4 regions of the Rhizobium sp. NPDC090279 genome follow, and region 3 is predicted to be linked to each of the others. Evidence: riboswitches for the same ligand, from Rfam matches in the RefSeq annotation. Region 3 holds a riboswitch; each other region holds the start of a gene.
The links. A riboswitch is a leader RNA that binds a small molecule or an ion and turns the genes downstream of it on or off. The one in region 3 is predicted to bind cobalamin.

Region 1: another riboswitch for cobalamin. It lies ahead of ACIQWP_RS12040 (DUF1636 family protein); the one in region 3 lies ahead of fdhA (formaldehyde dehydrogenase, glutathione-independent).
Region 2: another riboswitch for cobalamin. It lies ahead of metE (5-methyltetrahydropteroyltriglutamate--homocysteine S-methyltransferase); the one in region 3 lies ahead of fdhA (formaldehyde dehydrogenase, glutathione-independent).
Region 4: another riboswitch for cobalamin. It lies ahead of ACIQWP_RS24350 (SRPBCC family protein); the one in region 3 lies ahead of fdhA (formaldehyde dehydrogenase, glutathione-independent).

The regions. Positions count from the first base shown of each region.
Region 1 is NZ_JBIVYI010000004.1:280,628-286,415, reverse strand. Features, by position in the region: gene ACIQWP_RS12050 (SfnB family sulfur acquisition oxidoreductase) at 1-1,153, opposite strand, end outside; gene ACIQWP_RS12045 (FAD/NAD(P)-binding protein) at 1,869-3,281, shown strand; cobalamin riboswitch at 3,478-3,695, shown strand; gene ACIQWP_RS12040 (DUF1636 family protein) at 3,803-4,216, shown strand; gene ACIQWP_RS12035 (ABC transporter ATP-binding protein) at 4,226-5,005, shown strand; gene ACIQWP_RS12030 (ABC transporter substrate-binding protein) at 5,026-5,788, shown strand, end outside.
Region 2 is NZ_JBIVYI010000001.1:254,890-260,677, forward strand. Features, by position in the region: gene metE (5-methyltetrahydropteroyltriglutamate--homocysteine S-methyltransferase) at 1-1,900, opposite strand, end outside; cobalamin riboswitch at 1,993-2,208, opposite strand; gene ACIQWP_RS01185 (class I SAM-dependent methyltransferase) at 2,263-3,042, opposite strand; gene ACIQWP_RS01190 (ABC transporter ATP-binding protein) at 3,047-3,811, opposite strand; gene ACIQWP_RS01195 (FecCD family ABC transporter permease) at 3,808-4,845, opposite strand; gene ACIQWP_RS01200 (ABC transporter substrate-binding protein) at 4,850-5,788, opposite strand, start outside.
Region 3 is NZ_JBIVYI010000006.1:493,423-499,210, forward strand. Features, by position in the region: gene ACIQWP_RS18045 (hypothetical protein) at 1-337, opposite strand, end outside; gene fdhA (formaldehyde dehydrogenase, glutathione-independent) at 818-2,008, opposite strand; cobalamin riboswitch at 2,234-2,434, opposite strand; gene ACIQWP_RS18055 (aspartate aminotransferase family protein) at 2,623-3,957, opposite strand; gene ACIQWP_RS18060 (cupin domain-containing protein) at 4,101-4,649, shown strand; gene ACIQWP_RS18065 (hypothetical protein) at 5,142-5,519, opposite strand; gene ACIQWP_RS18070 (SUMF1/EgtB/PvdO family nonheme iron enzyme) at 5,576-5,788, opposite strand, start outside.
Region 4 is NZ_JBIVYI010000010.1:88,636-94,423, forward strand. Features, by position in the region: gene ACIQWP_RS24340 (serine hydrolase) at 1-1,194, opposite strand, end outside; gene ACIQWP_RS24345 (2Fe-2S iron-sulfur cluster-binding protein) at 1,447-2,535, opposite strand; gene ACIQWP_RS24350 (SRPBCC family protein) at 2,538-3,782, opposite strand; cobalamin riboswitch at 3,879-4,084, opposite strand; gene ACIQWP_RS24355 (ACT domain-containing protein) at 4,284-4,715, opposite strand; gene ACIQWP_RS24360 (DUF6656 family protein) at 4,817-5,434, shown strand; gene ACIQWP_RS24365 (L-threonylcarbamoyladenylate synthase) at 5,493-5,788, shown strand, end outside.

The DNA of each region.
Region 1 (5,788 bases), on a different contig from region 3:
TTCGGCGTGCCGGCTCATGCAGCGTGTGAATGCGGGCGTTGCGCCAATGCCGATCGAGGTTGAGCCCGATGCGCGTCGACATGGTGCCGGCAAGCTCAAACAGCGTGTCGGCTGCTTCCATCGCAATATCTGCTGTAATCGTCTGGGCCGCTGCAACAGAGAGTGCGGCATCGATGACATGATCTTCGGTGAGATTGATCTGGGCGGCGTCGATCTTACCGCCGGCACGCTCCACCATCGCCGTTGCCGCTTCGATGCGGATGGCAATCTCGCCGATCCTCGTCACGATCAGCGGATCGTTGATAGCTCGCTCGTCGTCATTGTCTGCCTCTGCGTGTGAGCGCGCGCGCACGAATTCCATCGTCGCTGTCAGCGCCGAACGGGCAATGCCAAGATTGATGCCGGCGCGCGTGAGCTGGTTCACGCAATCGATCACCGTGGGTTCAGCCAGCTTCTCGCGGTGTAAAAGCACGGCATCGGCATTGAGATAGACATTGTGCAATATCGCCGTGCCGTTTCCAGACGTTCTCTGGCCAAAGCCATCCCAGTCGTCGATGATCTGGATGCCCTCCGTATTTCTGGGCACGACAGCCGCCATCAGCCCCTTGCGCTTGTCCGGGACGAAGACCGCAATCCAGTCTGAAAACAGAATGCTGGCGGAAGGCAAGCTCCGGCCGTTGAGGCGAAAGCCGAGCCCGTCCGCTGCCAGCTGTAAAGAATCCTGGTCTGTGCCGCTTGTGCCGGATTCGGAAAAGATGCTGCCGAAACGGTCACCTGTGATTGCACGGTCGAAGAGCGAGGTCCGCTGATCCTCGCCGCCGCCGATCCTGATCGCTTCCAGCACATGAAAATGCGTCTGCAATATCTGCGCGATGGAAGGGTCGGCCTCCGCCAGTATGGCAACGACCTCGGCGAGAACGCAGTTTGAAATATCGATGCCGCCATGTTCCGAAGGAACGGAAATCCCGAGCAGGCCCGACTGGGACAGGGCCTCGACCTCCTCATAGGGCAGGATGCGGTTGATATCGCGATCGCTTGCTTGCTGCGCGAAGCCCGCCGCGAGCGAACGTGCAATGTCCAGCGCTTCCTCTTCGCTCTGAACGCGATGCGCGGGCGGCCTGACGCGTTCGTGCAATTGCGAAACAGTCCCCATTCACCACTCCTTGGCTGGCGTCAGGTCAGTTTTTCAGGCACGGCAAATCAGCTAGATCTTAATTTCTATGGATGTCGTGTTCAACGGAATTTCCTGGCGCATTTCCGTCACGCCGCCCGGCACGATGGGTGCCGACTGCGGAAATGGTCAGCGCGAGACCGGATATGAGGGGTGGCGAGATAGCGTGTTTTGCGGCCTCTCGGACAGCGGGCACCAATACCGAAAGCAACTTCACAAACTGATCTCAGGGCTCGGAATTGCTTCTCTTTTTCTCTAGTCGAAGCTCCGGCTGAATGGGAAAAACCATTCGATCGCGGGGACATTCTCCGCAATGCCCCATCATCGATCCAATCTCGCCCAGACAAGAAAGCACTTGCTAGCGGCGCGTTTTCGCGCTTTCATATACGACTAAATAAGTAGACAATAGCAATAATCCTGCTGCCTGACGACTTTCGAGGAAGTAATCATGTGCGGCCGATTGCAGGCATCTGGTGTTGGGTCAGAGTTGGACCTGCCTGTCGCGTCTTTCATTGTGGAAGGGAATTCCGGATTGAAGGAGCGCGCCGAATATTGAGAGCCGATGCGGTTTTGCGCGTTCCGTCGGTCGCAGTTCCGAAATTGCCGAGTCCCAGATACCGGATTACGTTTCTGGGCCCGCAAAGTGAGCAAGCCCCAAGAAAGGCATGATCGACCACCTCTCGCCCCAGGAGTTGATATGACGGTTCAGGGATTATTTTCCGCCAGGACGAACGCGACGCAGCCTTATGCGATGCCGCGCATCGCCGTGATCGGGCGTGGCTTTTCCGGCATGATGATGGCGATCGCCCTGATGAAGACGGTGCGTTTTCCGTTCCATCTGCAGCTTTTCGATCCCAATTCCAGCGTCAGCGGCGGTCAGGCGCTTGCCTCAGGGCACAGCAGCGAGATCCTCAACAGCCGCGTTCGCGATCTTTCCGTCTCCGCCGGCGATCCCGACGATTTCAATCAATGGCTCAGCGGCAACGCGCCTTTCCGCAGTGCCGTTCCCGCGGCCATACCGGGATTCTTGCAGATCTTCGTGCCGAAGAGCATTTTCAGCGATTATGTCTATCAGCGTTTTTCGGAAGCCTTCTCTTCACGGCGCGATGTGGCGGTACAGGTCAGCAGCGAGACGGTCTTCGGGCTTCGCCGCGTACGTGGCGGTCGCTTCATGGTGGAAAGCGATGGCGGCGCCAATTCGCCCTTCGACATGGTGGTGCTGGCGACCGGCTATGGTATTGCCGATCAGCAATTCCAGGCCAGCGATCTCGCAACCGTTCCGACGGCCGTGCGGGCGCGCCGCCTGGTGTCACGACCGCACACGATCCTGCTCGGAAGCGGGCTGCGGGTCGTGGACCGGCTGCTGCAGATGCGTGAGAACGGTTATACCGGGCAGATCACCATCGTTTCCCGGCGAGGCTTCCTGCCGCAGAGCCACACGCGCAACAATGCCGATCCGGTCTTTCCCGCCGACGAGATGCCGGGCAAGCTCAGCGAAATCGTTCGTTTCATCCGCAAGGCCTGCGGGGAGGCGGAGGCGAACGGCCAGAGCTGGCAGTCCGTCATGAACGGTTTGCGCAAGCATGCACGATCGCTGTGGCGATCCTTGCCAGCCGGGCAGAAGCAGCAGTTCAACCGTCATCTGCGCGCACTCTACGACAGCCATCGCAACCGGCTGCCCGAAGCCCTGCATCTTCGCCTGAATCAAGAGATGGCCGAGGGCAACACTCTGCTGCGGCGCGGCCATTTCATCCGGCGGACGCCGACGGGGCTGATTTTGAGGCCCGCGGGCCAACAGGAACCCGAGCAGCTTTATGCGGACGATGTGATCGACTGTCGATGCCAGGCACCCGATCTGAACGCGCCCTTGCTGCGGAGCCTCATCGACGCCGGTCTTGCTGTTCCGGACGAGCTTGGCCTCGGCCTCGCCGTCGATGCGACAGGCGCACTCGAGGTCAATGGCCGCACGACGGAGGGGCTCTTTGCCATCGGTCCTCTGGGGCTTGGCAGCCTTCCGGATATTGATCTGGTGCCGGAGATCGTGACGCAGGCCTATGCGGCGGGCGAGAGCGTCGCGGAGCGTTTCCATCCGCAGTGCAAGGCGGTGTAGCAACCGCGCAGTTTCTACTGTTTACGATCAAGGTAGCGGTGCGCGTACTTCCGTCCCAACGGACGGGGTTGGGCCAAGGAGGAATTGCGGCTTGCGTTATGTAATGTAATAACGTAACTAAAATGCCATGCAGACGTTGAACCATGAACAAACGAAATCACCCATGACATCGCCGTTGCCCGTATCAGCTTTCTATGAGATGAATACCCTCGATGGTGCCGCCTACGGATCAATCCTGATGGCGGCTGAAAAGGGAACACGGTGCGGATTACCCATCAGGGGCCAAAACCGTGGCTGCCCCCGCAACTGTAAGCGGAGAGCGCGTTCGCAGTATGCCACTGGCTTTATGCCGGGAAGGCGCGAACGGGTTGTGACCCGCGAGCCAGGAGACCTGCCATCGACGATATCAACCGCAACGGACGGGGTGTTCCGATGGAAAATCAGTGGTTGGGCGAGGGCGCCGTTGCGCCCATTGGCCCTATCTTGACTGTGCCTCCGGCGAAATCTCCGGGAGGCATTTCATGGACAAAGCAAAAGAGGCGACGCACCGGATCACCGTGTGCACGAATTGCCGACATATCGGCAAGCCGTGCCGGCCCGGCCTCGATCTTTTGAAGCATCTGCAAGCGGCCATTTCCCAGGCCGGGGCTGCGCTTTCCGACGATTTCAGCCTTGAGGGCAGCGTCTGCATGGCAGGCTGCGAGCGGCCCTGCACGGTCTCCTTCCAGGCGACGGCAAAAGCGACGTACCTCTTCGGTGACATCGAGGATGCGGCCGATATCGGAGCGCTCGTCTCTTTCGCGCAGCTGTATCAGGATCGCCCCGATGGACTGACGCGCGAAGGGGAGCGTCCGAGCGCGCTTGGTGGCAAGACGCTGGCGCGCATTCCGGCGGCCATCGTTTCGGCCGAATATCAGCCGCTGCCGTTGCACTAGGAGGCCACGATGTCCGAACGAAGCGCGCGGTTGGATGCCGATGGCGTCACCTGGGGGCCGCAGAAGGGCATGCCGATCATCAGCGGCATAACGCTATCCGTCGAAGCTGGCACCCGGCTGGCCATCATCGGGCCGAACGGGGCGGGTAAATCGACCTTGCTGCGCTGCCTCTATCGCGGTCTCAAGCCGCAGCGAGGTACGGTGCGCATCGATGGCATCGATCTTTGGTCCATCGGTCCGCGGGAGGCGGCGCAGCGCATTGCAGTCGTGCCGCAGGAAACGCCCGATAGTTTTCCCTTCAGCGTGCGTGACGTGGTGCTGATGGGGCGTATTCCGCATCGCAAGGGCATGGCCCGCTGGAGCGATCGCGATCATGAGGTGACCTCCAGGGCACTTGCGCGGCTGGAGCTGGAGCCTCTGGCGCTAAGGCAGTTCGCGTCGCTCTCCGGCGGCGAAAAACAGCGGACGCTGATCGCCCGCGCATTGGCGCAGGAGCCGGAGCTCATCATTCTGGACGAGCCGACCAATCACCTCGATATCCGGCACCAGCTCGAGATACTCGAGCTTCTGAAAGGGCTGGGTCCGACGATCATCACGACGCTGCATGACATCAACCTCGCCGCGGACTTTGCAACCCAGATTGCCGTCATGGATTGCGGAAGGCTGACTGGTCACGGCGAGCCGTCTGAAGTCCTGACCGTGGAGCACGTATCAAGCGCTTTCCGTGTCGGCGCGCGCCTGCATCGCACCGACAGCGGCCCGCAACGATTTTCCTTCTCTCTTCGATAATACGACCATTGGAGTTATTCATGTTCTCTCGCCTATCTTTATCTGCCGCAGTCTTTTTCGTCGGAAGCGTGCTTGTGGGGACGGCGTTCGCCGAGCCTGTCACCGTGCGCAGCTGCAATCGCGACGTCACCTTCGACAAGGCGCCGGAACATGCCGTCTCGAACGACGTCAATCTGACGGAAATGATGCTGGCGCTGAAGCTCCAGGACCATATGGTCGGCTATACCGGCATTTCCGGCTGGAAGACGCTGGATGAGAAGCTGCGCGAGGGCGTGAATGAGCTGCCGGAATTGTCGCCGAAATATCCGAGCAAGGAAGTGCTGCTCGGCGCCAACACAGATTTCTATTTCGCCGGCTGGAACTACGGCATGAAGGTGGGCGGCGAGGTGACGCCGGAAACGCTCGCACCCTTCGGCATCAAGGTCTACGAACTCACTGAATCCTGCATCTTCGTCATGCAGAAGAACAAGCCGACCATGGACGACATGTTCGTGGATCTGCTTAATCTCGGCAAGATCTTCCGTGTCGAGGACCGGGCGGAGGCGCTCGTCGCCGGCTATCGCAAGCAGCTCGGCGAGATCCAGGCAAGGATCGGCAAGGTCGACAAGCCGACCCGCGTTTTCGTCTATGATTCCGGCGAGGAAAAGCCTTTCACATCCGGACGCTACGGCATTCCGACCGCCATGATCGAGGCGGCGGGCGGCGTCAACGTCATGGACGACGTGGAGAAGAGCTGGACGGAGGTTTCCTGGGAGCCGGTCATCGAGAAGAACCCGGAAGTGA
Region 2 (5,788 bases), on a different contig from region 3:
GCAGCGGCAGACCCTCGCGAAGAGCCGCTTCATCGATCTGGATCATTTTCGCACCTGCCTTCTCCAGATCGACGACCTCGTCGCGGATCGCCAAGGCAATCTGCCGGCACGTTTCGCCGCGCGGGAGATCGTCGCGAACGAAGGACCAGTTGAGGATCGTGACCGGCCCCGTCAGCATGCCCTTTACCGGCTTTTGCGTCAGCGACTGGGAATAATCCCACCAGCGAACGGTCATCGGATTCGGCCTGAAAACATCACCGAAGATGATCGGCGGACGAACGTAGCGCGAGCCGTAGCTCTGCACCCAGGCGTGCTGGGTGAAGGCGAAGCCGGAAAGCTGCTCGCCGAAATACTGCACCATGTCGTTACGCTCGAATTCGCCGTGCACAAGCACGTCGAGGCCGATTTCCTCCTGCCAGCGGATGGTCGCCTCCGTTTCCTTGCGCAGGAAGGCCTCGTAATCGACATAGCTCAGCGTGCCCTTGGCATGGGCCGAGCGGGCCTTGCGGACCTCCGGCGTCTGCGGGAAGGAGCCGATCGTCGTCGTGGGGAAGAGCGGCAGCCGGATGGCACCGGCCTGAAGCGCACGACGCTCCGCAAAGGCGCTGTTACGCCGTTTCATGCCGGCATCGATGCCCGCGATGCGGCCCTGCACCAGCGGATCGGTGACCTTCGGAGAAGCGGCGCGGGCGGCGATAGCCTTCGATGCTGCCTCGACCTCGGCCGATACAGCAGCTTTTCCTTCGGCAAGGCCACGACCCAGCACCGAAAGCTCGGAAAGCTTCTGGGTAGCGAATGCCAGCCAGCTCGTCAGATCGGCATCGAGAGCCGTCTCAAGCTCGAGATCGATCGGAACATGCAGCAGCGAGCACGACGGCGCCACTTCGACGCCCTCGATACCGCGGGCAGTGACGATCGGCTGCAGTCGGTTGATGATCGAGGCAAGATCCGCCCTCCAGATATTGCGCCCATCAATGACGCCAAGCGACAGGACCTGCCCCTTGCGGACGGCTTTCGAAACATCGTCGAGCTGCTCCGGAGCCCGGACCAGATCGACATGCAGACCGGCGACCGGCAGGTCGGCAACGGCGGCAAGATTGCCCGAAAGACCGCCGAAATAGGTCGCTAGCATGATCTTCAGGCCCGGCACGGCCTTCGTCAGCACCTTATAGGCAACGGAGAAGGCATGACGCTCGCCCTCGGTCAAATCGAGGACGGCGATCGGCTCATCGATCTCAACCCAATCGGCGCCGGCAGCGGCGAGACGACGCAGCAATTCCGCGTAAACAGGAAGGAGTTTCGCCAGCAGGTCCAGCGGCTTGAAGGTTGCCGGGCGAGCCTTGGCGAGCTTTAGGAAGGTGACGGGACCGAGGATGATCGGACGCGTGTGGATGCCGAGCGCCTTTGCCTCCAGGAAATGGTCGACCGGCTTCTGCGACGTCAGGCTGAATTCCTGATCCTCGGAGACTTCCGGCACCATGTAGTGATAGTTCGTGTCGAACCACTTGGTCATCTCAAGCGCCGGGACGCCGTGGCCTTGATGCACATGGCCGCAATCGGCGTGGCCGTCGCCCTGGCTGCCGCGCGCCATGGCGAAATAGGCCGACAGCGAGACATCCCCGCCCTTCCAGCCGTAGACGGACGGAACCGCGCCGACCATCACGGCCGTATCGAGCACGTGATCATAGAAGGAGAAGTCGTTGGAAGGGATGCGCGTGATCCCCTTGTCGCGCTGGAGCGACCAGTTTTCGGCCCGGAGCCTCCTGGCCGTTTCGATGAGCTCGTTTTCAGGGATTTTTCCGGACCAAAAGCCTTCGAGCGCGAACTTGAGTTCGCGGTGGCGGCCGATCCTTGGAAAGCCGAGCGATGCAACTGGAATGCTGTTCTGTGACACTGTCATACCCCATTGGTTTGTGGGGGCATGGGTAAAGCGGACGCGTGCGAAAACGGTCCTTCAAGACCGTCGCAGCAACCACCGGGACACCCCGCCCGTGGACGTTATTTTGTCCTGGCAGGTCTCCTGGCTTGCGGGTCGGCGCCTCTGTCCGTCTTCCCAAGGCTCATCGCCTCAGTGACATTATGGACAGTGGCTCGCCGCTTACAGTTGCGGGGGCAGCTCCGGCATAGCCGACATGTCGGCGCACCGTATTCCCTCTTAGCCCTGAGACGGTCAAACCATCCCAGAGAACCATGACGGGTGAATTCTCACCAATGGCGCGGCAAAGTCAATAGATATAAACAAATCTTTATATGTTTATTTGATTAGGTCAATAAGCGCGAGCAGACGAGGATGAAGCGGCGATAGACGAAGGTCCGCAGCTTGTTTCTCAAATTCGCATTCTTCCGCTGCGCTTTCGCGATGGGCGCATGCGATTGCAACTGAATGTCGGCAAAGCCGGCAGCCTTTAGAAGCGGGGCCAGCGCATCCGCGCGCAATCCGGCGCCGAAAGGCAGCGCTTCCATGATGCGCGCGTGGCGGCTGCTGAGAGCTCCGTCATAGTTCTTGTCTGCGCCAATCAAACGGTCGATCAGCGCGATCAACCGTGTCGCGATCTGGCCGCCCGGCTTCGGCTTTGCCCAATCGCCATCGAAGATCACCAGGCGCCCGCCGGGCTTCAGCAGCCGAAACCATTCCTTGAGAGTTTCCTCCGGCCGCGTCAGCGTCCAGACCAGATGACGGCAGACGATGGCATCATAGGTCTCATCCGGCTCCATCGTCTGTTCGGCATCGGCGAACAAGAACCGGAGGCGCGGCTTGCCCGCGTGCTTCCTACGTGCGACGGCAAGCATCGCCTCGGAGAAATCCAGTGCAGTCACCTCATGGCCGAGATCGTGGATCAGGCGCGTTACCTCCCCTGTTCCGCAGGCAAGTTCCAGCACGCGCTTCGGCCGAGGGCCAAGCGCGGCGCGGATCGGCTCCTGCCAGGCGTCAGCCTCCGGCCCGGGCGCAATTTTATGGCCGAATGCGAGATCAAAGGTCTCGGAGCGCTTCGACCAATAATCCCGGATCTCTTCCTTGAGATCGAAATTGGCGCCATCCATGGGTTCAGCCCGCCATGTATTGAATATTGCAGCGGCCATGGACCGAGGACTTCTGCACATGCGCACGCACGCCGAAAACCCGCTCGATCAATTCCTGCGTCAATACCTCTTCCGGCGGCCCGGCCGCGACAACCTCGCCCTTCTGCAACACGGCAAGGCTGTCGCAGAACATCGCTGCCAGATTGAGATCGTGCAGCGCGACGATCGAGGTCACATCGAGCTTGGAGACCAGGCCGAGAATATCGAGCTGATGCTGGATATCGAGATGGTTCGTCGGCTCATCGAGCAGCAGTTCGCTCGGGGTCTGGGCAAGAGCTCTCGCGATATGGACGCGCTGCCGCTCGCCACCGGAAAGGGTCTGCCACAGCTGCCCGGCACGACCCTGCATGCCGACGCGCGCAAGCGCATCCGAAACCGCCGTATCGTCGTGAGCGCTCCAGGCTGACAGCGGACCGCGATGCGGCGTGCGGCCGAGACGCACGACATCCATCACGGTCACCTGGGTATCGGTCGTCGCCTGCTGTTCGACAAGCGCGATGCGGCGAGCGATATCGCCACGCGAGATGGAGGTGATATCGCTGCCGCCAAGCCGGATGACGCCGCTTCTGACCTTCCTCAACCGGCAGATCAGCCGCAGCAGGCTGGATTTCCCGGAACCGTTCGGCCCGAGAAGGCCAAGGACCTTGCCCTTTTCCACCGCCAGGCTGACACCGTTGACGATCAGAGTATTGCCGGCCGCGAAGGTCACCGTATCCACAGCGATGCTCATGCCGTCCTCCGGGCGCGATAGAGAATGATGGCAAAGGCCGGAGCCCCGAAAAGGGCAGTAACCACACCGATCGGCAGAATCTGCTGGGGGATGATGACCCGCGAAACGATATCGGCGCCGACCATGAAGATGGCGCCGGCCAGGGCCGCAGCCGGCAGCAGCCGATCATGGCTCGGCCCCACCGCGAAACGGGCGGCGTGCGGGATGACCAATCCGACAAAGCCGATGGAACCGACGATGCTGACGACCGCTGCCGTCATGAACGCCGTCACCCCGAGCAGAACGATCTGCGCGCGTCTGACCGCAATGCCAAGCGAGGCAGCCGCGTCCGTGCCGAAGATGAAGGCGTCGAGCACGCGGACATGTGCCATGCAAATGGCAAAGCCGACAATGGCGACCGGCCCTGAAAGATAGACATCCGGCCAGCGCACGCCGCTCAACGAGCCGAGCAGCCAGAACATGACGCCCCTTGCCTGTTCGGCGTTGGCCGAGGTGGTGACGATGTAGGAGGTGAGCGCGTTGAAAAGCTGCGAGCCGGCGACGCCGCAGAGAATGATGCGCTCGCTCGTGCCGCCGACGCCAGCCGCAAGCAGACCGACAAGCAGGAAGGCGACGACCGCGCCGAGGAAGGCGCCGCCGGAAAGCCCCAGAATGCCGTAGCCAAGTCCGAGGATCATGATGCAGACCGCGCCGGTCGAGGCGCCGGCCGAGATGCCGAGCACATAGGGCTCGGCCAGCGGATTGCGCAACAGGGCCTGCAAGATCACGCCGCTCAGCGCCAGCGACGCACCCGTGCTGGCGGCGACAAGCGCCCGGCTCAGTCGATAATCCCAGACGATACCCTGGTGAATCCGGCTCAGTTCGAAACTCGTTCCGAACATCCGGTTCGCGATCGCCTTGGCGGTCGTCGACAGCGGGATCGAAATCTCGCCGATCGATACGGCGAGACTGATCATGAAGGCGAGAAGGACGACCGCCGCCATGCCAAGCGCTAAAAGTGCCCACCATGACCGTCGTTCTGCAACGAGGCGCATATCGTTACTGCGCCAGGCCGAAGGACTTGATGCCCTTGGCCAGGATTTCGATGCCGTCGATGGTGCGGATGGTCGGGTTCATCGACTGCGCATCCATCATGACGAAATGCTTGTTCTTGACGGCATCGAGCTGGCTGGTGACCGGGTCTTTTTCAAGGAAATCGACCTTGACCTTCGGATCGTCAGCGGCATAGCGGCGGCGGTCCATCGTGGCGATGACGATCACGGCCGGATTGGCCTGAGCGATCGTCTCCCACCCGACGAGCGGCCATTCCTCTTCCGTCGTCACGACATTCTTGGCTCCGATCGTCTTCAGAATATAGGCCGGTGCGCTGTTCTTGCCGGCGATGAAAGCATCGCCGCTGACTTCCTTGCTGGAAAACCAGAAGACGATCGGCAGGTCCTTGGACTTTGCGCCTGATATCGAGGCAACCGCATCCGCTTCGCGTTTCTTCAGGTCTGCGATCAAGGCATCGCCGCGGTCGCTGACGTCGAAGATCTCAGCGAGTTCATGGACCTCCTGGTAGACCAGGTCCATCGAGAACAGTTCCTTGCGCACCCCGTCGCCGCCATCGGTGTTGACCTTGGCGACACAGTCCGTCGGCGCGATATAGGTGTTGATGCCAAGCTCGGAAAACTGCTCGCGCTTGCCGACGGAGCCCTGCGGGCCGACATGCCACTCGAATTCGGCGGCGACGACATCCGGCTCCTTGCCGACAACGGATTCGAAGCTTGGATCATTATCGGCAAGCCGCGGGATCTTCGCATTGGCTTCGGCATATTGCGGCAATACCGGGCCGACCCAAACGGCCGTTCCGGCGATCTTGTCGGCCAGGCCGAGCGACAGCAGGATTTCGGTCATGCCCTGCCCGATCGAAACGATCTTCGCCGGAGCCTTCTGGAACGTGACCTTCTGGCCGCAATTATTGATGGTGAGGGGATA
Region 3 (5,788 bases):
TCTGCTCAAGAGCCTGCCGGAAGCCGGTATCATGCTCCGCGTGATGGGCGAGATCATCGAGAAACTCTGCCACATCCTTGACGGTGTCAACAACGACATAGTTCAATCCACGACCAGCGTTGACGGAGTCGCGACCGACCGTCACGCCGAAGCCGCCGGGCACACGCTGGAACCAAGTGGAGCGCCACTTCCTGAAGCCGGCCGCGTCACGCTCGTACTCCTCCAGATATGCCTTCTGTTCTGCTACTCGAGCACGAAATGTATCAATAACATTCCGCGCGCCAGCCTTCGGCTTATCAGCCTTCTTTGAAGTCCATTTCTCAAGAAAGTTTGCCATTGGTCCGATCTCTTCAGGTTAGCGTTCCTTGCCAAGCCGCCATTGACTAGGAAGCAATGACGGAGCTCCTCCACAGGGATGCCCGCATATATGTAAAGGATAGATGTATAATGGCAACATAATCCGTTATTATTATCGATAATTGGCCATTACAGCGGCGTCATTGCCGCTCGTGGAGCTCAAAAGGCGTGAATTTCGCTACTTCCCCCTTCATAATCGACCGCCTCTCACCAAGATCTGGAATATCGACAGGCCAGTGCTGCGGTGCATACTTGCCTGAAGTACTCCATGGCAGTGCAAAAGATTGCAGACGTATTCATGGGCTACCTGATGTCAACGCCGGCTTTTGTTGCCGTTTTGTTGTCCGGCAAACTCATAACCGTTCGCCGATACGACATCGGGAGCGGAGATATCAACCTCCACTCCCGACCTATCTTCGTCTTGAGATCGCCGCATGATCCCGTGAGTTTTTCTTCTTCTCTATGCCGCCTTCAGCAACTCGCCATGCGGATCAAGCACGAATTTCGTTGCAGCGCCCTGATCGAAGCTTTCATATCCTTGTGCCGCATCTTCGAGCGAGATGATCTTGGCGTTGACGATATCGGCAATGGGCAGCCTGTCATGCAGGATCGCCTGCATGAGCTGCCGATTGTACTTGAGCACCGGCGTCTGACCCGTATGGAAGGATTGCGCCTTCGCCCAGCCGAGGCCGAAACGTAACGACAGACTGCCCTGCTTGGCTGCATTATCCGCGGCGCCAGGATCTTCCGTCACATATAGTCCGGGAATGCCGATCGAACCGGCCGCGCGGGTGATCTCCATCATCTGATTGAGCACGATTGCCGGCTGCTCGCCGCCCGAATGCCCTCGGGCTTCGAAGCCAACAGCATCGATCGCGCTATCGACTTCATTCGTGCCGACGACCTCGGCGATCATGTCGCCGAGACGATCGCTCTTGGAGAGATCTATGGGCTCGAAACCGACCTTGGCGGCATGCGCAAGGCGATCCTTGTTGAAATCGCCGATCATGACGACGGCGGCACCGAGAATACGAGCGGAAGCTGCAGCCGCCATGCCGACGGGGCCGGCACCTGCGACATAGACGGTCGAACCCACGCCGACGCCTGCGCGAACGGCGCCATGAAAGCCGGTTGGCAGAATGTCCGAGAGCATGGTGAGATCGCGGATCTTCGCCATGGCCTTGTCGCGGTCGGGGAATTTCAGCAGGTTGAAATCCGCGTAGGGTATCATGACGTAGCGCGCCTGGCCGCCGATCCAGCCGCCCATGTCGACATAGCCGTAAGCGCCGCCGGCGCGCGACGGGTTCACCGTCAGGCAAACGCCGGTGTCTTGCGACTTGCAGCAACGGCAGCGGCCGCAAGCGACATTGAACGGAACCGAGACGATGTCGCCGACATCAAGCATCTCGACGTCGATGCCCTTCTCGATGACCTGTCCGGTGATCTCGTGCCCAAGCACGAGGCCCGGCATCGCTGTCGTGCGGCCGCGCACCATGTGCTGATCGGAGCCGCAGATATTCGTGGAGATCACCTTCAGGATCACGCCATGCTCGATGCGGCGGCCATCCGGCGCCTCCAGTTTCGGATCGTCGATATCGCGAACCTCGACCTTGCCGGGTCGCATATAGACGACGCCTCTGTTCCCAGTCATGCCATCTCCTCCTTGGTTGAACGCTTGATCATGACAGCCCGAGATTTCGGGCCTCTTCGGATCGGCCCGCTCCTCAACGGGCAGAACAGCAGCAAAATCGGTCACGTCAGCCGCAGCTTCAGCGGCATTCCGACCGGCGCATGCGTGACTGAACATGGAGCTGCGAGATTGGAACGGGGTGATCTCAAGACACCCGCATTCGTCTCTCGATCGCCCACCGCGATCAGTCGAGCCTGCCGTCAAGGCTGGTTTCCGGGCTTCAGACCTGTCCGTTCGGACATCCCGACACCTTCCCGGCCCATTTGCCAGTGGCATCAATCGAGACATTCGGTCCGCTACCGTTGCGGGGGCAGCACCGGCCTAAGACCGGTTTCCCAATTATCCATCAGGGCATTTCCCGATGGCACCTTGAACGTATCCAGAAGATCACGGCAAGCGACGTGGCGCGCCTAAGAAAACGACATCGGCATCTTGCTGGACGACATCGGTTTTTTTCACTTCATATGGCAAACCGCTGCCAGCGATCATATGGCGGCACAGCATGGCAGCAACCGCAGCGCTTCACGAATCGTGACTTGGCCGGCGCCATTAGCGCCGGCCAGGCTCAGAGATTATCAGGCAGCCCGCTTCAGTGCATCGCCGAGCATGGAGACGAGCGTTTCGATCTCGGCGCGCTCGATGATGAGCGGCGGTGACAGCGCGATGATATCGCCCGTGACACGGATCAGCAGCCCCTTCTGGAAACAATCGACGAAGACGTCGTAGGCGCGGGTGCCGGGAGCGCCGTCGCGCGGCGCGAGTTCGATGGCGCCGACGAGGCCGAGATTGCGGATATCGACCACATGCGGCAGGCCTTTCAGCGAATGCAGCGCCTTCTGCCAGTCTTCCGCCAGCTCGCTCGCGCGGCTGAGAAGGCCTTCCTCCTCATAGATTTCCATGGTTGCGAGACCGGCGGCGCAGGCGACCGGATGACCTGAATAGGTATAGCCGTGGAAGAGCTCGATCTGGTTTTCCGGACCGTTCATCAGGCCATCATAGACCTTGCGGCTGGAGAAGACCGCACCCATCGGTATGGTGCCGTTGGTGATGCCTTTTGCTGTCGTCACGAGGTCGGGAACGACACCGAAATACTCGGTCGCAAATGGCGTCCCCAGTCGGCCGAAGCCGGTGATCACCTCGTCGAAGATCAACAGGATGCCGTATTTGTCGGCGATCGCCCGCAGCCGTTCGAGATAGCCTTTCGGCGGCAGGATGACGCCGGCCGAACCGGACATCGGCTCGACGATGACGGCAGCGATCGTTTCAGCGCCATGCAGCGCCACCAGCCGCTCCAGATCTTCGGCAAGCTCGATACCGTGAGCCGGCAGCCCCTTGCTGAAGGCGTTGCGCTCGACATCGAGCGTGTGGCGCATGTGATCGGCGGGGATCTGCGGGAACATGCGGCGGTTGTTGACAAGGCCGCCGACGGAAATGCCGCCGAAGCCGACGCCGTGATAGCCCTTTTCCCGGCCGATGATGCGGGTGCGGGTGCCCTGCCCGATGGCCCGCTGATAGGCGATGGCGATCTTCAGTGCGGTGTCCACGGATTCGGAGCCTGAACCGGTGAAAAACACACGGTCGAGCCCGGCCTCAGGCCCGCCCGGCGCGTGCGCGGCAAGCTTTGCGGCAAAATCGAAGGCGATCGGATGGCCCATCTGGAACGTCGGGGCGAAATCCATCGTCGCCAGCTGCCGCTCGACCGCCTGCGCGATCTTCTTGCGGCCATGGCCGGCATTGACGCACCACAGGCCAGCCGTGCCGTCGAGCACCTTGTTGCCGTCGACATCGGTGTAATACATGCCATCCGCGGCCGCGAGCAGCCTCGGTGCGGCCTTGAACTGCCGGTTTGCCGTGAACGGCATCCAGAAATTGTCGAGAACTGGGGTGTTGGGATGGGTGATCTTGTCCATTATCGCCTCCATTACGCTGCCATTGACATCAGCGATTTTCCTGTTCCGAACAAGTCCTTTTCTTGACATATTTAAGCCATTGATTTTGTTTGATCGAAATGGGATGTTTTCGATATTCCGAACACCTGAAAACCGAGACCACAATGTCCGTCGATATTGGCAATCGCCTGCGTCATCTCCGCCTGGCACGCAACCTTTCCCAACGCGAACTCGCCAAGCGCGCCGGCGTGACCAATTCGACGATCTCGCTCATCGAATCGAATTCGGCCAATCCGTCCGTCGGCGCGCTGAAACGCATTCTCGACGGTATCCCGATCGGGCTTGCCGAATTCTTTGCCTTCGAACCGGAGACGTCGAAGAAGGCCTTCTATGCGGCCGAGGAATTGGTCGAGATCGGCAAAGGCCCGATTTCCTATCGCCAGATCGGCGAAAACCTCTTTGGCCGCAGCCTGCAGATCCTGAAAGAGTGCTATCAGCCCGGCGCCGATACCGGCAAGGTACCGCTGGTGCATGAGGGAGAGGAAGGCGGCATCGTCCTGTCCGGCCGCCTGGAGGTGACGGTTGATGACGAGCGGCGCATTCTCGGCCCCGGCGATGCCTACTACTTCGAGAGCCGCCGTCCGCACCGCTTCCGCTGCGTCGGCCCAGTGCCTTGCGAGATCATCAGCGCCTGCACACCGCCGAGCTTCTAGATCCCGCCATTCCCCTTTAGGTCCATGGGATCGTTAAGCACCGACAACCCGGCTTGGCACCACGACGATGCAAGCCTCAAGCACTCAGATGGAACAGGAGCCGAAGTCCAAATGATTGAGTGCCGAAGAGCCAGGCACGCCGACCTCGAAGCCATCGTCGCACTGCTTGCGGAAGACGATCTCGGCGCGGGCCGAGAAGATGCAAGCCTTCCGATCCGCCATCAAAAGACGGATGGTCAGACGAACCAGGAGGGGTTAAAAATTGGACGCCGGTCACCCCGCCAGAGGGGCAATATTCAACGCCGAAACACAGTCACGGGCGACGCCGGCATGATGCCATTTTCTCCATAAAACAAACATATTCAATGGCTCAATCTTCATCGCCACGGCGTCATCATTGGATGCTTTTCACAGCAAACTGCCAAGAATTCCAGATGAGTTTACGCCTCACCGTGAATTCGTATAGGTTGCTCTCCCTATCGATCATGGTCTCTAACTCTTACCGGTTTCGGATTTCTGTATCTCCTTTTTCTTGAATATCAATCTGATAGCGCCATTGCCGCCAATCTTGCCGCCACTGCCCAAGATGCGGACTTCACCTTCCGAACTGATCTCAATTGAGAGCTGCACCTCATCGAGTGCCAGGGTCGAACTGGCAAGCGATTGATCGAAAACAAGGCTCACCACCTCCAGCAGGTTGGACATTTGTGTTTTCAATAGATCAGCGCTGAGCGTCACTGCTTTGAACGGTGAGCCGAGGATGGAGCCGAAACCGCCACCGATGTCGTCGCTGCCTCTGGAACCATGACCTTCGGTTATAGGGCTTGCCGGAGACATGGCGTCCGTTATGATTGCGATTTCCCTGTCCATAATATTATCCCCTTTCCGTGTTGTTAGCGAAACTCCAATCGAACGCCTTCCGTCGCTCATATGACGCAGGCCACTCTAAAGCCGACACGCCCCTCCCATCCGGTCAGGGTTTCCTCCATCCAGTCTCGATAAGCGGATCTACAGAGTGCCGGATTGTGCGAGAAGGAACCGCCGCGAAGAACGCGCACGGTCGAACTTCTGTCCACGAATGGGCTACCATCACGCGGCAAAGCCGTCAGAGCCTCACTCCAATTGTCGAGACAATGTTC
Region 4 (5,788 bases), on a different contig from region 3:
GAAATGCCATTCCGAGGTAGGGAACACCCGATGCTGATCGGCGATCGGAACATGGAGCCGGTCGCCCGTCGATGTAACATCGAACACCCAATCGTTCATTTGATAACGTCCCACCAAACGGGCGAGGCAGTTGGGGGTGATCGCGACTTCCTTCGGATACGACATCAAGTCGCGGCTCGGGTTGAGCACATGGGCGCCGAGATCGACAACGGCATCGATGCTCGCGTTGCTGAGCACAGCCACTCCACGTTTCCATTCTGGAATGCATTTGACAAAAGCGCGGGCACCACCGGTACCACCCGGCTTCGATAGGGCAACTACGCCATCCAGATGCTGCGTCGCCAGTTCCAAGCCGCCTTGGTCACGCGGTGTCATCAACGGACGGATGACGGACGCGAGCGATGATCTCTCATCGCACACCGCGTCGACAAAACACAACAGATCGGGCAGGGTCGAGCGCAGCGCGCCCGTCCCGGCCAGCGCGTCGAAAGCCCAATCAAAGGTTGGCTCCAAACTATCATTGTGTCCCGACGCAATGTTTCCAGCCAACCGCGACGGTATTGCGATGCCGGTGTCGTCCATCCGCAGTGGATCAAGGATGCGCGCACGGAGCAGGCTCTCGTAGCCGCCAGCCCCGGCACGCAGTACCAGCGCGTGTCCCAGCAATCCGACCCCAACATTCGAATATTCAAAGCTCTCGCCAGGTGTCCGGTTCAATTCGTGGCCGGCGAGAAACTCGTAGAGCCTTTCCGCCGAGTATGCGGCATAGGGGCCACCTGGCCGAGATGGCGAGTCCCCATTCGTCGCCACGCGCGGCAGTCCGGAATAATGCGAGGCCAGGTGGCGAAGAGTGATGGCTTTGCCGTCGCGAACCGGCACGCGTGTTTCGGTCGGCAACAGCTCCGCGACCGGCTCATCCATCCAGACCTCACCCCGGTTGGCCATGTCGGACAGCAACAGCGCAGTGAACAACTTAGTGATCGACCCGATCTCGAACACGGTTTTTTCGGTCACAGGGTCTGCGCCACTTGTGTCGCGGTGGCCATGGGCGACGATCCGATGGCCGTTGCCTTCAGTGACCCCGACCACCATGCCGACGCTTAGGCGGCGCTCATCAACACGCTCAATAAGCAGTCGGCGAATCGCGTCGTCGGACAAGACATGCGGTGGGACGACAGATGCAGACACGATCATGACCTCAACGCAGGTCGACCGAGCCGCCTGCCTTTCACATCATCGAGCCAATCATTATCGATCGCCACCACCAACGTCTATCATTTTGGTGGTTCCAAGGGGACAAGTCGGCTTGAACCGGGCACTGGAAGGCACGGCCCTTCGTGATCCGCAAGCGAGGTCAGGCTGTCTTCGCTTCGCCGCCGCCGTTGCGGCGACAGCATACGTTAAGTGTATCTTGGCTCATGGGTACACACCCTAGCCGAACTGGCCTCAGGCCTCGATCTGCACGTCTGTCTTCGGCCGCGAGCAGCAGGCGAGGATATAGCCTTCGTCGATCTCGTCATCGAGGATGCCGCCATTGTGGCTCATGTCGACTTCGCCGGAAAGCTTCATCACCCGGCATGTGCCGCAAAGGCCGGATTCACACGCCGCCCCGATGCGAACGCCCGCGCCGCGCGCCGCCTGAAGCACAGTCTGCCCCGCCGCGCAGACGACATCCTTGCCGGCCATGGTGAAGCGGATCGTGGTCGCAGCCTCGCCGGAAGCATCGTCGGCAACTTCCGCAAGCGGCGTTGCCGCATTCGCCGGCTGGAAACTTTCCTGGTGGTAGCGCGACATGTCGAAACCGTGCGCTTCCAGCATGGATCGCACCGCATCCATGAAGACTTCCGGCCCGCAGCAGAAGATCGTCCGGTCCATGAAATCGGGCGCCAGCAGACCAATCTTCGCCTTGTCGATGCGGCCCTTCAATCCCGACCAGAGATCGGTACGGCCACAGCCCTCGACGATCAGGCCGAGATTGAGGTTCGGCATGAAGCGGGCGAGATATTCGAGTTCGGAGCGGAAGATGATGTCGGCGGGGCTGCGCGAGCAGTTGACGAAAGTGATATCCGACAATGGCGCGATATCGGACATGTAACGCGTCATCGACATCATCGGCGTGATGCCGGAACCGGCCGAGACGAAAAGGTACTTCTCTCCCGGATGGCGAATATGGCTGAAATCACCGAGCGGGCCGAAAGCCTTGATGCGCATGCCCGGCTTGAGGTTCTCGAACATCCAGCGCGTGCCGATGCTGTCCTTCTGCGCCTTGACCGTCACGGCGACCGAGAAGGGCCGCGACGGCGTCGAGGACAGCGTATAGGTACGCATGACCGGCTCCGAAGCCGTCGGCAGCTCAAGCGTCACGAACTGGCCCGGCAGGTAGCGGAACCAATTGTCCTTGTCGGACCCGAATGTGAAGGTCATCACATCGGGCGCTTCGGGCGTGACCGAGAGGCATTCAAGCAGATGCTGCCTGTCGCTCCAGGGCTGCATCTGGTCGAGGTGTCTATGACGGAGGGAGACGGCCATGTTCATACTCAGGCAACCGCCGACAGCTTGGCCTGGTCGCCCTGCAGCCGGTTGATCATGAAAGTCGTGTACCATTCGACGAACTGCATGACGCCGCCTTCATGGATCTCCGAATAGGGACCGGGCTCATAGGCCGGTGAGCGGATGCCGAAGGCATTTTCCTCGACGATACGGCGGTCCTGGTCGTTGGTTTCGGTCCAGACGTGGGTCAGCTCTTCCAGATCGTAGTCGACGCCTTCGACGGCATCCTTGTGAACGAGCCACTTCGTGGTGACGGCCGTTTCCTCGGCGCTGATCGGCAGAACACGGAAGGAAATCGCGTGGTCGCCGAGCATGTGGTTCCACGTCGTCGGATAATGGAACAGCAGCATCGTGCCGATGCCGTTGATCGTTACATCGGACGAGAGCGGCCGCTTGACGGCATTCTGGCCGGACATGGTGTAGCTTTCCGCGCCTTCGATCAGCGGCATGCGCGTCGCACGGAACTGGCCGTCCGGAGAAAGCTTGAATTCGCTCGGCAGGCCTGCGGCCTCGCAACGTGCCCAGTGCTCGGTGATGACCGGGTCGCTCATGGCGCCCTGCACGCCGCTGACGGTCGGGGCTTCCGGGAAGGTGCGGCAAAGCTCGGGATGATTGGCCGCGCAGTGGTAGCACTCGCGATTGTTTTCCCAGACCAGCTTCCAGTTGCCCTTCTCGATGATGGTGCTCTGGAAGGCGATCTTGGCCTCGCTGATGCGATGCGGCGCCATATAGGGCTCGACCGTCGCGCGCAGCGGGGCGAAATCCGGAGCGTTCTGTGCAAGGCAGATGAAGATGTAGCCGCCGACGCTTTCACAATGAACCGGTTTCAGCCCGTGCTGGCTCTTGTCGAAATCCTCCGCCATCTGCCGGGCGAAGAGCAGCGAGCCGTCAAGTTCGTAGGTCCACTGGTGATAGGGGCAGACGAGCTTTGCCGAGGAGCCGCGCTCGGTGTTGCAAACACGCGAGCCGCGATGGCGACAGCTATTATGGAACGCGCGGATGACCTGGTCGCGGCCGCGGACGATGACGACGGGATAATCGCCGATCTGGACGGTGAAGTAATTGCCCGCGCGCGGCACTTCGCAATCATGGCCGATGAACAGCCAATCGCGATAGTAGATCGTCTCCATATCGAGCTTGAAATAATCCGGGTCGGTATAGAATGGTTGCTCCAGGCTCAAGCCTGTCCGGTGGTTCTTCAATTGCCGCAGAACTTTGCTGCCGATATCCATTTGCCTATCCTTGCACAATACCGGAAGACGAGCAGAGGACATGCAAGGCCGGTGGGAACGGCCGAAAGCAATGCCCCGACCGCCCGCCGCGGTCAGTAAACCATATGTGCCCAAGGCTGGTTTCCGGGCTCTGGAGCGGCCCTGTTTCCGGGACCCCATGGCACCTTCCCAGGCCGACCAGACCCAGTGGCTTTATCCGCCATGCCTCACTCCACCACCGTTGCGGGGGCAGCGCCGGATTTTGACCGGCTTCCCAATTCTCCATCTCCCTAGCAGACGGCACCTTGAGATTGATAACATCATAGCGCTCGGCCGCATCAGCCGCTGCGCTACAATGCGACATCGGCTTCGAAATTGACGACAGGCAAAACAGGGCGCCGACACGGTCGTCTTTACAAACAATATAGAAAAGCAATTCAATTGCTTATGTTCCGGCGCCAGCAATGAAAGCGATGCTCCGTCCGACCCTCGCCGATGACGCTTTATTCTGATTGCGACGGATCAGCTGGCAGAGGGTGACGAAACAGACGATTGGGCGGACGAAAGGGCTTGCAGAGCGGCCATCGCGCGACCGGCATCGAGGGCCGGGACGAAGATGTGGTCATGATAGAAGGCCGCGACGACATTGGCGCTGATACCCTCGTTTCCCAAAGCCGTTGCGAAGGCTGCGGTCAGACCTACGGCCTCGAGAGAAGAGTGAACCTCAAGCGTGATCATGCGCATGGCGGGAGCGACCGGAAGCCCCGCCTTTCGGGCCACTTCCAGCGGCAGGATCAGCGTCACACCTTCTCTTTCGCGAAAGAGCCCGATCGGTTCCAGATGGATGTAATCGGCCAGTGCCGACGCCGGAACGCTGCAATAGACAAATTCGCCCTCGGCGAGATTCGGCTTCATGGCGGACAGGAGCTGTTTGAGATCGATAATTCCCGACATGTTTCTCAGTCTTCCCCAGGGTTCGGCATCCAAACGGTTAAGCCCGGCTCAAGCTATTCGATCTATCATGCCGCCCAGAGACTGATATAGCGAGATCCGGCATGGCCAAACTCAGATATTTCGACGCTGGGAAGCCCGCCGAGCCCGAACCGACGCCACCGGTATCGACGACGGGCTACAGCGAATTCCTGCGCACGGGCCGCATCAACCGCAACAGGTCGCATTGGCTTGCCGAGGAGCGGGAATATCTCAGTCACGAGCACGTGGCCGAGCGCACGGCGCTGAAGCTCAGGGATGCCGGCGAAAAGACCCATGACAGGCTCAACAGCTTCCACAAATCGATCCGCTTCCCGAAGCTCATCTTCCATCACACGCTGAAGGACACGCCGCATCTCGGCTATTGCCACGTGACAGCCGCGCGGACGCAGTTCGCGCACTATGAGGACGTGAACTGGGCCTTCTATATCGCCAACTTCTTTGCCCGCATCGGTCAGGAAGAGAACTTCTTCGAAGACATCAGCCTCAAATATTCACGGATGTATTTCGCCGTCGCCATCCATCCGGACAAGGCGGCGGAAGACAAGAAGCTGACGATCAATCGCGACATCAGGGGCAACGGCGTGTTGTTCCATACCCACGATCCGCAGATCGCCATCCGCAATGTTCTCCTGCTCGGCGCCCGCAACGAGCAGCTTCGCGACATCATTCGCCAGCTTTGACGATTGATCCGAAAACTCGAAGAGCATAAGAACGGCCTGAACTGCAAGCAGGCAGGCCATGGCACGACACATAGACATTCTCGAACATCCGCAAACCGCGATAGACGTCGCGACCGCAACCCTTGCCGAGGGTTTGCCGATCGGGCTGCCGACGGAGACGGTCTATGGCCTTGCCGCCGATGCCACCAATCCCGCCGCCATCACCCGGATCTACGAGACCAAGGGGCGGCCGCGCTTCAATCCGCTGATCTGTCATATGAGCGATCTCGCCATGGCGGAGCGCTATGCCATCTTCGATCCGATTTCGCGCAAGCTGGCGGAAGCTTTCTGGCCCGGTCCGCTGACTCTGGTGCT